2 regions of the Colwellia sp. F1 genome follow, and region 1 is predicted to be linked to the other one. Evidence: predicted binding sites of a transcription regulator. Region 1 holds the regulator's gene; the other holds the start of a gene.
What was found. Region 1 encodes LexA, which represses DNA repair genes until DNA is damaged. Its sites were predicted from a motif close to TACTGTATNNNNATACAGTA; they were not measured.

Region 1 (5,765 bases):
ATTCCCTCTTTACTGTTAATAGCGATAAGAGTTATCAATGCATTACGAGTCTGCCTTTTCACTAACGTCATATAAGGTATATGATAATGTCAGCGTGCTGATATCTGCTGGCAAGTCTAGATCAACATAAAACTGCAAACCCATTTCAACTTCTTCACCACTTTTTAATGGTTGTCGCGCGAAACAAAAACATTCAATTTTTTGAAAATAACCAGCAGCAATACCTGGAGACACTGACGGCACTGCTTGGCCAATAATGTCACGTTGTGATTGATTTTTTGCAAAAAAATTAACAAACTTCATTTCACCAGGATGTACGGATACCTCATTAATAACGGGCTCAAATCGCCAGGGTATTCCCTTGGCCATTCGAGTAATAAACTGCACTTTTATCGTACGCGATGTATCAACACCGTCATCGGTATAAGTGACTGCAGCATTATTCGTTTTACCGTTTAAGCCTGTGATATCACAAAAAACATCGTATATAGGCACAAGGGCAAAACCAAAGCCAAACATAGCAACAACCATAAAAACGAGTTTTTTAATAATTTTACTATTACTTGCCTTAATAGGCTTTTGCGTTATGTCATCATTCATGATTAGTCAACCTTCGGTGGTGTTGTAAAGGTATGATAAGGTGCGGGACTGGCCACAGTCCATTCTAAGCCTTCAGCACCATCCCATGGTTTAGCGGGTGCTTTGTCACCGCCCCTAATGCATTTGATTACAACAGCTAAGAAGATTAGCTGTGATAAGCCAAAAGCAAAACCACCAATACTGACCCATTTATTAAAGTCTGCAAACTGCAAGGCATAATCTGGGATCCGGCGCGGCATACCTGCTAACCCTAAGAAGTGCATAGGAAAAAAGAGTAAGTTGACCGAAATTAATGAGCACCAAAAATGCCATTTAGACAAGGCGTCGCTATACATATGGCCCGTCCATTTAGGCAACCAATAGTAAGCTCCTGCATAAATTGAAAATAATGAGCCCGTGACAAGCACATAATGAAAGTGCGCAACAACAAAGTAGGTATCGTGGTATTGAAAGTCTGCAGGTGTTAGCGCCAGCATCAAGCCTGAAAATCCGCCAATGGTGAACAAAATAACAAAAGCAATTGAAAACAACATGGGCACTTCAAATGATAATGAACCACGCCACATCGTTGCAACCCAGTTAAAGACCTTAACGCCTGTAGGAACCGCGATTAACATAGTACAGTACATAAAGAATAGCTCACCAAATAAAGGCATACCTGTGGTAAACATATGATGAGCCCAAACAAGAAATGACAACAAGGCAATTGCTCCTGTTGCATAAACCATAGAGCTGTAACCAAAAAGTTTTTTACGCGCAAAGGCGGGAATAACTGTTGAAACAATACCAAATGCCGGCATAATCATAATATAGACTTCAGGGTGGCCAAAGAACCAAAAAATATGCTGGAACATTACAGGGTCACCACCACCAGCAGCATTGAAAAAGCTGGTACCAAAGTAAGTATCAGTCAACACCATAGTAACAGCACCTGCTAGCACTGGCATGACGGCAATTAGCAAATAAGCCATGATAAAAAACGTCCAAACAAACAGTGGCATTTTCATATAGGTCATACCCGGTGCACGCATATTCATAATGGTAACAACGACATTAATTGCTCCCATTATTGAAGATACTCCCATAATATGCACAGCAAAAACAAAAAATGCCGTACTACCATTTGAGTAAGTGGTTGACAGCGGAGCATAGAAGGTCCAACCAAAATTAGGCGCACCACTGTTCATAAAAAAGGTAGAAAGCAAAATAGCAAACGCGAAAGGTAATATCCAAAAACTCCAGTTATTCATACGGGGCAAAGCCATATCTGGCGCACCGATCATCATAGGCAACATCCAGTTAGCGAAACCGGTAAATGCTGGCATTATTGCGCCAAAAACCATAATCAGCCCATGCACTGTAGTTAACTGATTAAAAAAGTCGGGTTCTACTATTTGTAAACCTGGCTGAAATAACTCAAGCCGGATTACCATCGCTAATGCGCCCCCCGTTAACAGCATAATAAAAGAGAACCATAAATATAATGTGCCAATATCTTTATGGTTAGTGGTAAATAGCCAACGTTTAATACCTTTCATTTTATGATCGTGATGCTCATCATCAAGGGATTCATTTATTATATTTGTCGTCATGTGTTACTCCCCGCCTGCTGCTTTAACATCTGAGCTTTGAACTAAATCACCCGTGTCATTACCCCAAGCATTACGCTCAAATGTAGTCACCGCTGAAATTTCTTGTAGTGTTAATTGTTTACCAAATGGTGGCATCATACCTTTACCATTGACGATTAAATTAATATGCTCTGTAATACTGCCTTGCGTTGCAACCACACTGCCCTTCAGTGCCGGAAATGTGGGAGGCAACCCTAACCCCGTTGGTTGGTGGCAGGCTGCACAATGAGCCATATAAGTTGTTTCACCTAACTGCATTAACTCCTCTTTACTCAGAGAAGCAGTTAAAGAGGCCCGCTCAGCATCAGCGGCTTTTGCGGTTAAAGCATGCTGTTCTTTCAACCATGCGTCATAATCTTCGCTCGATTTCACTTCAACAACAATGGGCATAAAACCATGGTCTTTACCACAAAGCTCAGCACATTGGCCACGATAAATGCCAGGTTTATCTACATTCGTCCATGCCTCATTGATAAAACCAGGGTTAGCATCTTGTTTAATTGCAAAGGCAGGCACCCACCAAGAGTGAATAACATCATCGGAGGTAATAAGAAATCGAACTTTTTTATTGGCAGGGATAACTAAGGGTTTGTCAACTTCAAGTAAATAGTTTTCACCTTTAGCTGTCTCATTGCCTTTAAAGCTACCATTTTGATTCTCATATTGCTCTCTTGGTGTTGAAAGCACAGAGTAATACTCAATGTTTTGATCAAAGTATTTATAGTGCCACTTCCACTGAGACCCTGTTACTTGGATAGTAATGTCGGAATTTTCATTATTTTCCATGCTAATTAGTGTATTAGTGGCAGGGATAGCCATGGCGATAAGTATAATGACAGGGATGGCAGTCCAAAGTATCTCAACCTTGGTGCTTTCATGAAAATCAGCGGCTTTTGCTCCTTTAGATTTACGATGAAATATCATTGACCAAAACATGATACCAAAAACTACAACACCAATACCAGTACATATATAGAGTGCAAGCATATGTAAATCATACACTTCTCTACTAATCGCTGTTGCTCCTTTAGTCAAATTTAACTGTGAATTTGACCAGGCCGAACTAGAAAAAAGGCTTAAAATAAATAACCCAATTCCCATCAACCTACGATGGTTAGCTCTCTTCACTCAACTTCTCCCTCATTATTACCTACTTAAGCTAAAAAATGATTTTAAATATCACTTCAAAAACAAAGGTATAAGAAATAGAAAACAGAAAAGCAGCAATGTACTTCATACTCATTAAACTGATTAACTGTTAATTTAGTTATTATTTTCAAACAAGATAGTAATACCCTATTTAAAATTTATTAAATTAACTGACGTGAAACTGCTAACTCAGCACTACATGAATGTAATAGTAAGTTTGGGTATCGAATTAGCACATCAACGTCTTTTTATTTTTATACAGTTCTTGCTTATTATTTTGTTCGATTCCCACTCTAGAATCGCTCAAAACTTGATCTACGTCAAATGGTAATTATAAAAAAAAGCTGTAGTATCAATAGAGTAAGCACTCTAAAGCTTTGGAATAGCTTGATAGATATAGCCTATAGCTTTTTTCATTGATCTTATATTTACTAAGAATTATTGGCTATATAACAAGCAAAGTGGGTTTTATTAGTTAAATCGGGTGATATATAGGGGGATAGATAAGAAAGGTGTTGCCGCCAAAGTCTTTAGCAGCAATTGATTAAAAAAGACTAAAGCAACGCAGTTTACATCCAATTACCGTTACGAATTACGCCAACGGCAAGCCCTTCAACATTGAATTCTTGGCAAGTAAGATCGACCTTTATTGGCTCAAAATTATCATTTTCTGCGACTAAATAAACAACATCACCGTCTCGTTTGTAACGCTTAACCGTGACCTCGTTCTCTACTCTAGCAACAATGACCTGACCATTTTGAATATCGCTGGTTTGATGTACTGCTAATAAATCACCATCTAGAATGCCAATATTTTTCATACTTTCGCCATTAACTCTTAACAAGTAATTGGCGGGAGGATGAAACAAATCACCATTCATTTCATAATGTTGTTCAATATGCTCTTCTGCTAATATAGGTTCACCTGCAGCAACGCTACCCACCAGTGGCAAGCCTTCTACTACATTAAATTGCTCAGCTAAACGTATGCCACGCGAAGTGCCTGGCAACATTTCTATATAGCCTTTTTTTGCCAAGGCCTTTAAATGCTCTTCGGCAGCATTAGCTGATTTAAAACCAAAAAAAACTGCTATTTCAGCTCTTGTAGGTGGCATTCCTGTTGCTTGAATGTTTTCTTTTATTAAATCAAATATTTGTTGCTGGCGCTTAGTTAAAGGTTTTAATTTATTTACGATTGGCATTAGCTTTTCCTTTCTAGGTAAAACGCTGTATTTATTCACAACTGTTATTATATACAGCCACAAGGTAAACACAAGGTTTTACTGCTTACTAGCAAGGGTTACCTATCCTACTTTACTAACGCACTCACCTTTATACTCAGAAGACTAAGCGATAACGACCCTGACTGTCTTGTCTACCCAAAAACGGCAGGGCGTCATTAAGGGCGGCAGGAAATTTAGCGCCAGGTTGTAAATATCCTTCACCTGATACTTTACCGCCTTGTGCAACATACGCGGTAAAGGTTAACCCTAAATCATTTTTAGGTGACATTACTAGCGCTAGCGTGCCTTGGTCACAGCTAATATCGGCAGTTAATATGCCTAACGGTACAGTACGAGACAGAGCAGTAACACCAGCTTTAGACCACGCGCCATTGCCTGTTGCACTAACGCATTGATTGTTTTTGCTAAAATCAATTTCCGCTGATGCAACAGTTAAGGTGACATCACCTTGCGCTAACATAGGTAAAGGTAGCGGTAGTTGTTGTGCTATTTCATTAGCGCTTATTAACATATTAGCATTGCTTATTTTTGCTTTCGTTGACGACAGTACTAGATCAAAAGCCCCTTCTGGACCAGCATTAAACGGGTCACCAAATGTGATTGATAACTTAGGGGTTAATGACAATAAAGACCAAGGGCTTAACTGTGCGCTAACCTTGTTAATAGGCGTACCATTTATGACAACTTGTGCGATATTAGTGTGCCAAATACTGCCGCTAACGCCTGAAAGGTAAAGGCTTTTTTTAACATTATTAGGTAATGGTACTTGCTGTAAAACGAATGCGCTTGGCAAGGTAGCAATTACAAAGCCAAGATAAGCGATGACAAAAATAATGCCCATGGCAAGGTTTTTTTTCATTAGTAGTCTCTGTTTAACATTTGAAATTATAAGTACTAGCCGCTAGATTTTAGGCGTTGGGCTCTAGATGCTAGACGCTATTTTTGCTTAATTTTCACATCTGCCTGAATTTTATTCAGGCACCAGTTTTTATTATTGTTATGCACAATTAACCTTTACACTTTCCAGCTTATTACCGCCCAAGCTGTAAACGCCTCACCTTCACTTCTCCTTGGTTATTGCCCTGTGTTAGGTCAATGGCTTGTACTTGTACGCCTTCTTTGTTGGTTAGGTGCTCTAACC
Region 2 (5,765 bases), on a different contig from region 1:
CTAATGCTTTGGTTAACACCGGTATCACTTATCGCGGGACGTGATATTGTTTGCGCTGCCGCGGTTCGTAAGAACAGGCCATCATTTAAGTCTAAACTTAAATTGATACTTGGTAATAAATACTGGTTATCTGTACTGGCACTTAAAGGAAGCGCATCAGTAAACGTTGTATCTAAACGTAATTCTGAATCATTTGAACTGGGATTAATTTTTATCGTTGTTAATTGCTGACTAAAACCATGGGCTGTATTTTTAATATTAACATAACGTAAACCTACGTTACCTGACCAACCATAATCTGCAAGCTCACCAATAAGGTTGGCACGTGCATAAGCGGAGTAAGTCGTTTCATCATTTGAGTAGGAAGGAGCGGCATCAAATGACTCATCATTCCATTTTTGCCCTGACGCTAATAATGGTGAGCCCAAAGTATCATCTACTCGCCATCCTGTAACTGGGTCGTTGTACCAGTTTTTTTCACCCATACGTTGAATTTCATTCGTGTATGCATCAAAGTCTTTGATTACTGCCCAACTACGTGGGAAGTTACCTGATTCATTCGCTAAAAAGCCAGGGTTATCGCTTAAGCCAAATATTTTGTCTGCATTGTCAAACGTAACATTAGGTGCACCACCACAAGGAGCACAGTAACCACCATTATTGTTTAAGCTGAAGGCATCGTTTTTAGTGGTACGATCTAAATAAGCAGCACCAAATTGCACCGATTCAACTAAATCACCATCAAGAAAATAAGTGGTATCAAGCTTTAGCTCTGTTACTTCATCTTCAATCTCATTAGTATTAGCACCATGCCAATGACCACGCATACTGTCAATATCGGTAACATCAATTGTTGAGGTGGCATTTAATACATCACCTGCACCATAGTCTATTGAGATTTCACGATCATCTGGCGCATCTGGTAAGGTAAAGTGAGGAATGTATTCTCTAAGAATTTGCGTAGATTTTGCGGTTGAATAAGCGGCGTCAAACTCAACGATTAAATTTTCTTTTTCATAAAGCGTGTTAAAGCCATAAGCCCAAGAAGTTGAGTCACCACCTAAAACACGATTTAGACCATCTATATTATTATCAGTAATATTGGCACTTACTAATGAGCCATTTTCATTCACAACAGCGCTATTATATTGCGTTGCTTGAGTAGGTATTTGTACCCCAAGACTTTCAACTCTGCGGTCTAGATCAGTATACAGTACATCAAACGTTGAGATAAGATCATCCGTTGGTGCCCATTGTAAAACCAAGTTTGCCCCTGTTCTTTTACGGCTTTCTTCATGTGTTTCAAAAGCTGCTCGGCCAGGACGTCGAAAACCATCGGCATCGGCAATAACATCACCGTCTAAATTCTTTACATCATCCGTTAAACCTTCCGGAAGGCTGTATAGTTCATGCCAACGGTTAGTGCGATATTTATCAATACGGTTATTTGTTTCTTTGGTCGACAAACCAAATAAAACACCAATACTGTCGTTAGCAAAGGTATTACTTACAATACCTGAAAATTGCGGGTCTAACTCTTCTGACAAATCATTATAGTTTGCTTTAGCTGAGCCTAGCGCATGAAAGCCTGGGCTATCAAGTGGCTTAGCGGTACCTATATTAATATAAGCACCAATACTACCTGCAGCAATGTCAGACGTGGGCGTTTTAACAACATCAATACCTGAAATTAATTCTGAAGGTAATACTTGAAAGTCAAAGTCTCGACCACCATCAGTTGTTGCTAAGGTACGATCATTTACTTTAATAACATTAAATTTGGGACCAAAACCACGCACGGTTACTTTTGAACCTTCACCATTTTGACGAGATATTGAAACACCCGTAATACGCTGTAATGATTCTGCAGCATTTTGGTCTGGAAATTTACCAATATCTTCCGCAACAATACTGTCTTGAATGCTACTGGCATTTTGTTTTATAGACATTGCTTTAGTTAAAGCGCTTCGTACACCCGTGACTTGAATAACTTCAACATTGGCGGTGTTATTTTCTTCTGCGATTGCATCTGTCGTAAAAACTGTTGCTGACGCTAAAGCTGTTAAAACAGCAATTGATATTTTTGATTTGTTTATCACGTTTTAATCCCCTCGTTCTTTAATGTTTTTTTTATAAATTTTAACTTACCCTAAAACGGGTAAACGTTTTCCTTATTTGGTAAAAGATAAACAAAAAAAAAAGCCTTTGCAACCTATTTTTTTATTCTTTGTGTTATTTAGTGTTAACAAGTGAACTTTTCATCTGCTATTGTTAACGCTATGGAGTCTGAGAAACACCAACTAATACCTAGCATAGATGATATGTGTTATTTAATATCAATTATGTTGTAAATGCTTAGAATATGGGCGTGTGTTGCAAATAAAATATGTAACGCTAATAGCCACATAGCGTAAAAACTTCCAAGGTAATAAAGCCTAACCTTAAGTTTTATTAAATTATGCTATTTGAAATATAACGATATATGTAAACCAGCAATAACTGTAAACGATTACCTGTATTAGGCCAGCCAACTCGCGGCTTCTTGTAAAGAAGTTATGGGTTCTTCAGATATAGGCCAATATTCAAAGCCAACATATCCTTTATAGTCACTTCGTTTTATTGCTGAAAAAATTTGTGAGTAGTTAATTTCACCATACTGTAATTCATTACGACCGGGGTTCCCTGCCGCATGAAAGTGACCAATATACTCAATGTTAGCTAAAATGTTATTGATTATATTACCTTCACTAATTTGCTGGTGATAAATATCATACAACACCTTAATATTAGGGCTAGAAACCTGCTTGATAATGTCGAAAGCTTCTGCGCTTGCCACTAAATAATAACCTTGGTGATCAATTAACTCATTTAGTGGCTCTACCACTAAGGTAATACCTGCAGCCTCTAATAGTGGCGCTGCAGCGCATAAGCCATCTATTAATGATTGTTTTTGCTGCGATCTAGGAACACCTTCTATAAAATCACCTACTTGGGAGATTAATGTTTTTATATTTAAACTTTTAGCAACAACAATTGACTCCGTTAAGCCTTGCAAGTACGCCGCTCGCTTATGCACGTCTACTAGGCTGATAAACTTAGTACAACAGCAAGATATTGATAAATTATAACGATTAACTGCCGCTTGTAATTCAGTTAGATCCTTATCCCACCAAGACCAAAACTCGATAGTTGAAATATTAGCTTGCGCTGTTGCCCGACATGCTTGGTCGAAAGTCATATGTCTAAAAAAAGCATCAATGCAAAGCGAAGGTGAAAGTTTATCGTTCATAAGTTATTACTTTTTAAGTTGATTTTCTAAATTGATGACGGTACTAAGAAATGCTTACAAGGCTGAAATGCTCGCTATATTTTATATTGGCTCAGCAGCGTTTATTTAAGCAATAAATTGGGAGGTTACAACTATGTTGTTATAATTTCTAGTGATTAATAAATTTTTTCAGTATTAATTACGGTTCCTAACCCCCTATTATACGGTTCATCGCTAAGACAACTGCAACTGCTTAGTACATTCGACTTACCAATAAAAATAATAATTCGCTTAACAGAACATCACAAAGCAATTATACTGTACATAATTACAGTAGAGGTGTTTTATGAAAGTTATTCCAATATTTGCAGAAGCGGGCATCAGTGGTTTTGAGTCACCTGCTGCTGAATACAAAGAGCTCGGATTGTCACTCGATAAACTATTGATCAAACATCCCAATGCGACTTTTATTGGTCAAGCTAATGGTGATTCTATGCAGGGTGTTGGTATATTTAATGGTGACTTATTAATTGTTGACCGTTCATTAACAGCCAAAAATGGCGATGTTATCGTCGCCAATTATAATGGTTGTTTTGTCTGTAAACTCATCGACAAAACGCAAGCCCTTTTACTGTCGGCTTCAAGTGCTCACCCGCCTGTGCATATAAAACCAGAAGATGAATTTCAGTTAGAAGGTGTGGTCACTCGTTCAATTAGGCTACATCAAAAGTCGCCTGAAATAACCTTATGTACGCATTAGTTGATGCCGTATCTTTCTACGCCAGCGCAGAGAAAGTATTCGACCCAAGCATACGTAACAAACCCGTAGTAGTACTTACTAATAATGACGGTTGTATTTGTGCTGTATGCCCACTAGCAAGGCGCTTAGGCATTCCTAAATTTACGCCCTACTTTCAAATTAAAAACTTATTAGCAAAACATGGTGTTGTTGTGCGCTCATCTAACTATGAGTTATACGCTGACTTAAGCGAGCGTATGATGAATGTTATTGCACAATACTGTGATAACCAATATGTTTATTCAATTGATGAGTCTTTTTTAGCGTTTAACAATTACGATAACTTAATTGCTGACTGGCATAAATACGGACATAAAATCCGTAGGGCTGTTTGGCAAGAAACACGTTTGCCCGTAGGCGTTGGTTTTGGCACAACCCCTACCCTAGCAAAAGCAGCTAACCATGCAGCAAAAAAGCTTAGTGGCTTTAATGGTGTCGCGGTGATTGATAATTATCAATCAAGTGTCGCAATACTCAACCGCATGAATGTTACCGACGTATGGGGAATTGGTAATAAATTAGGCAAAAAACTTAACATGCTTGGCATTAATACCGCTGAACAGTTAATGCAACAACCGGCTAAAGACATGCGCAGGCAGTTCAGCGTTGTTGTTGAACGCACCGTTAATGAACTAAACGGCATAGTTTGTTTGTCTTGGGATGATGTAAAAGCACCTAAACAAGCAATATTTTCAACACGTAGCTTCGGACAACGCATAACTGAACAACAGGCGCTAATGTTTGCTTTAATTACCCACGGGGCTATTGTTGCTAGAAAGTTACGCCGACAACATTCATTAGTGAAGCGCTTACTGATTTTTGCTGCAAGCTCTCCACATGACCCGCAGTATTATAAAAAATCAATCGTGTATGAGTTTCCTGTAGCGACAAATAATAGCAGCCAAATAGCGTCAGCTGTCAGCATTGTGCTACAAGCTATATTTCAACCAGGGGTTCATTTTTACCGCTGTGGCGTTGGCGCTATCAGCCTAGAAAGCCAACAATACCAACAACCTGATTTATTCGCCCCTGCACAACCTAGCCCATTAATCATGCATTGCTTTGATCAAATAAACCAACGCTATGGCCAAGGCGCTATGACCATAGCGAGCGAAGGAAAAACTGAAAAGTGGCAAATGAGAAGGGATTTTTTATCACCACAATATACCAGTCGCTGGCGTGATATACCCAAAATAAGTTGTTAGTGTTAACGAGTATTGAGCCTGTTATGAGCTTCGAGTAACTCAAAATTTCTTTGGTTAGCCGAGGCTTAAAAAGATTTTACTGCTTTAACTGACTTCAAACCGCGCAACAAGTGGTAGCTTAAAAAACCTTTGATGCAAAATCAGAGGGTTTACTAGGGCAATTGTTTAAGGCGCTAGAATGTTTGAATGTATTCATTGGTAGAAATGACTCTAATAATTTATTGTTATGTTACTATTAAAGAAAAACAATGGATTACTCTAATGGCACTAACTCAAATGCAAGTAATACAGTCACTTGGCGAAGCTATGTCTTGGTTTGAACGTGAATTAAACTGGGGTGTTCCTGCTACAGAATTACGACATTTAAGTGGTCGTATAGGTGAGTTATATGCTGCGCTTATTACTAATGGTCAAATGGCAACAAGTGTGAATCAGCATGGCTATGATGTTGTTAGTGCTGATGGTGAAAGAATATCGGTAAAAACAACTGCTC

Region 2: the regulator LexA is predicted to act here: its motif matches at 3,585-3,604, upstream of AC0UA9_RS01150 (LexA family protein).

Annotation. Positions count from the first base shown of each region.
Region 1 is NZ_JBWDLI010000004.1:298,487-304,251, forward strand. Features, by position in the region: gene AC0UA9_RS05740 (cytochrome c oxidase assembly protein) at 43-600, opposite strand; gene ctaD (cytochrome c oxidase subunit I) at 603-2,192, opposite strand; gene coxB (cytochrome c oxidase subunit II) at 2,196-3,359, opposite strand; gene lexA (transcriptional repressor LexA) at 3,950-4,582, opposite strand; gene AC0UA9_RS05760 (type II secretion system protein N) at 4,719-5,483, opposite strand; gene gspM (type II secretion system protein GspM) at 5,656-5,765, opposite strand, start outside.
Region 2 is NZ_JBWDLI010000001.1:244,567-250,331, forward strand. Features, by position in the region: gene AC0UA9_RS01140 (TonB-dependent receptor) at 1-2,099, opposite strand, end outside; gene AC0UA9_RS01145 (TIM barrel protein) at 2,519-3,289, opposite strand; gene AC0UA9_RS01150 (LexA family protein) at 3,615-4,028, shown strand; gene AC0UA9_RS01155 (Y-family DNA polymerase) at 4,016-5,272, shown strand; gene AC0UA9_RS01160 (DUF6998 domain-containing protein) at 5,534-5,765, shown strand, end outside.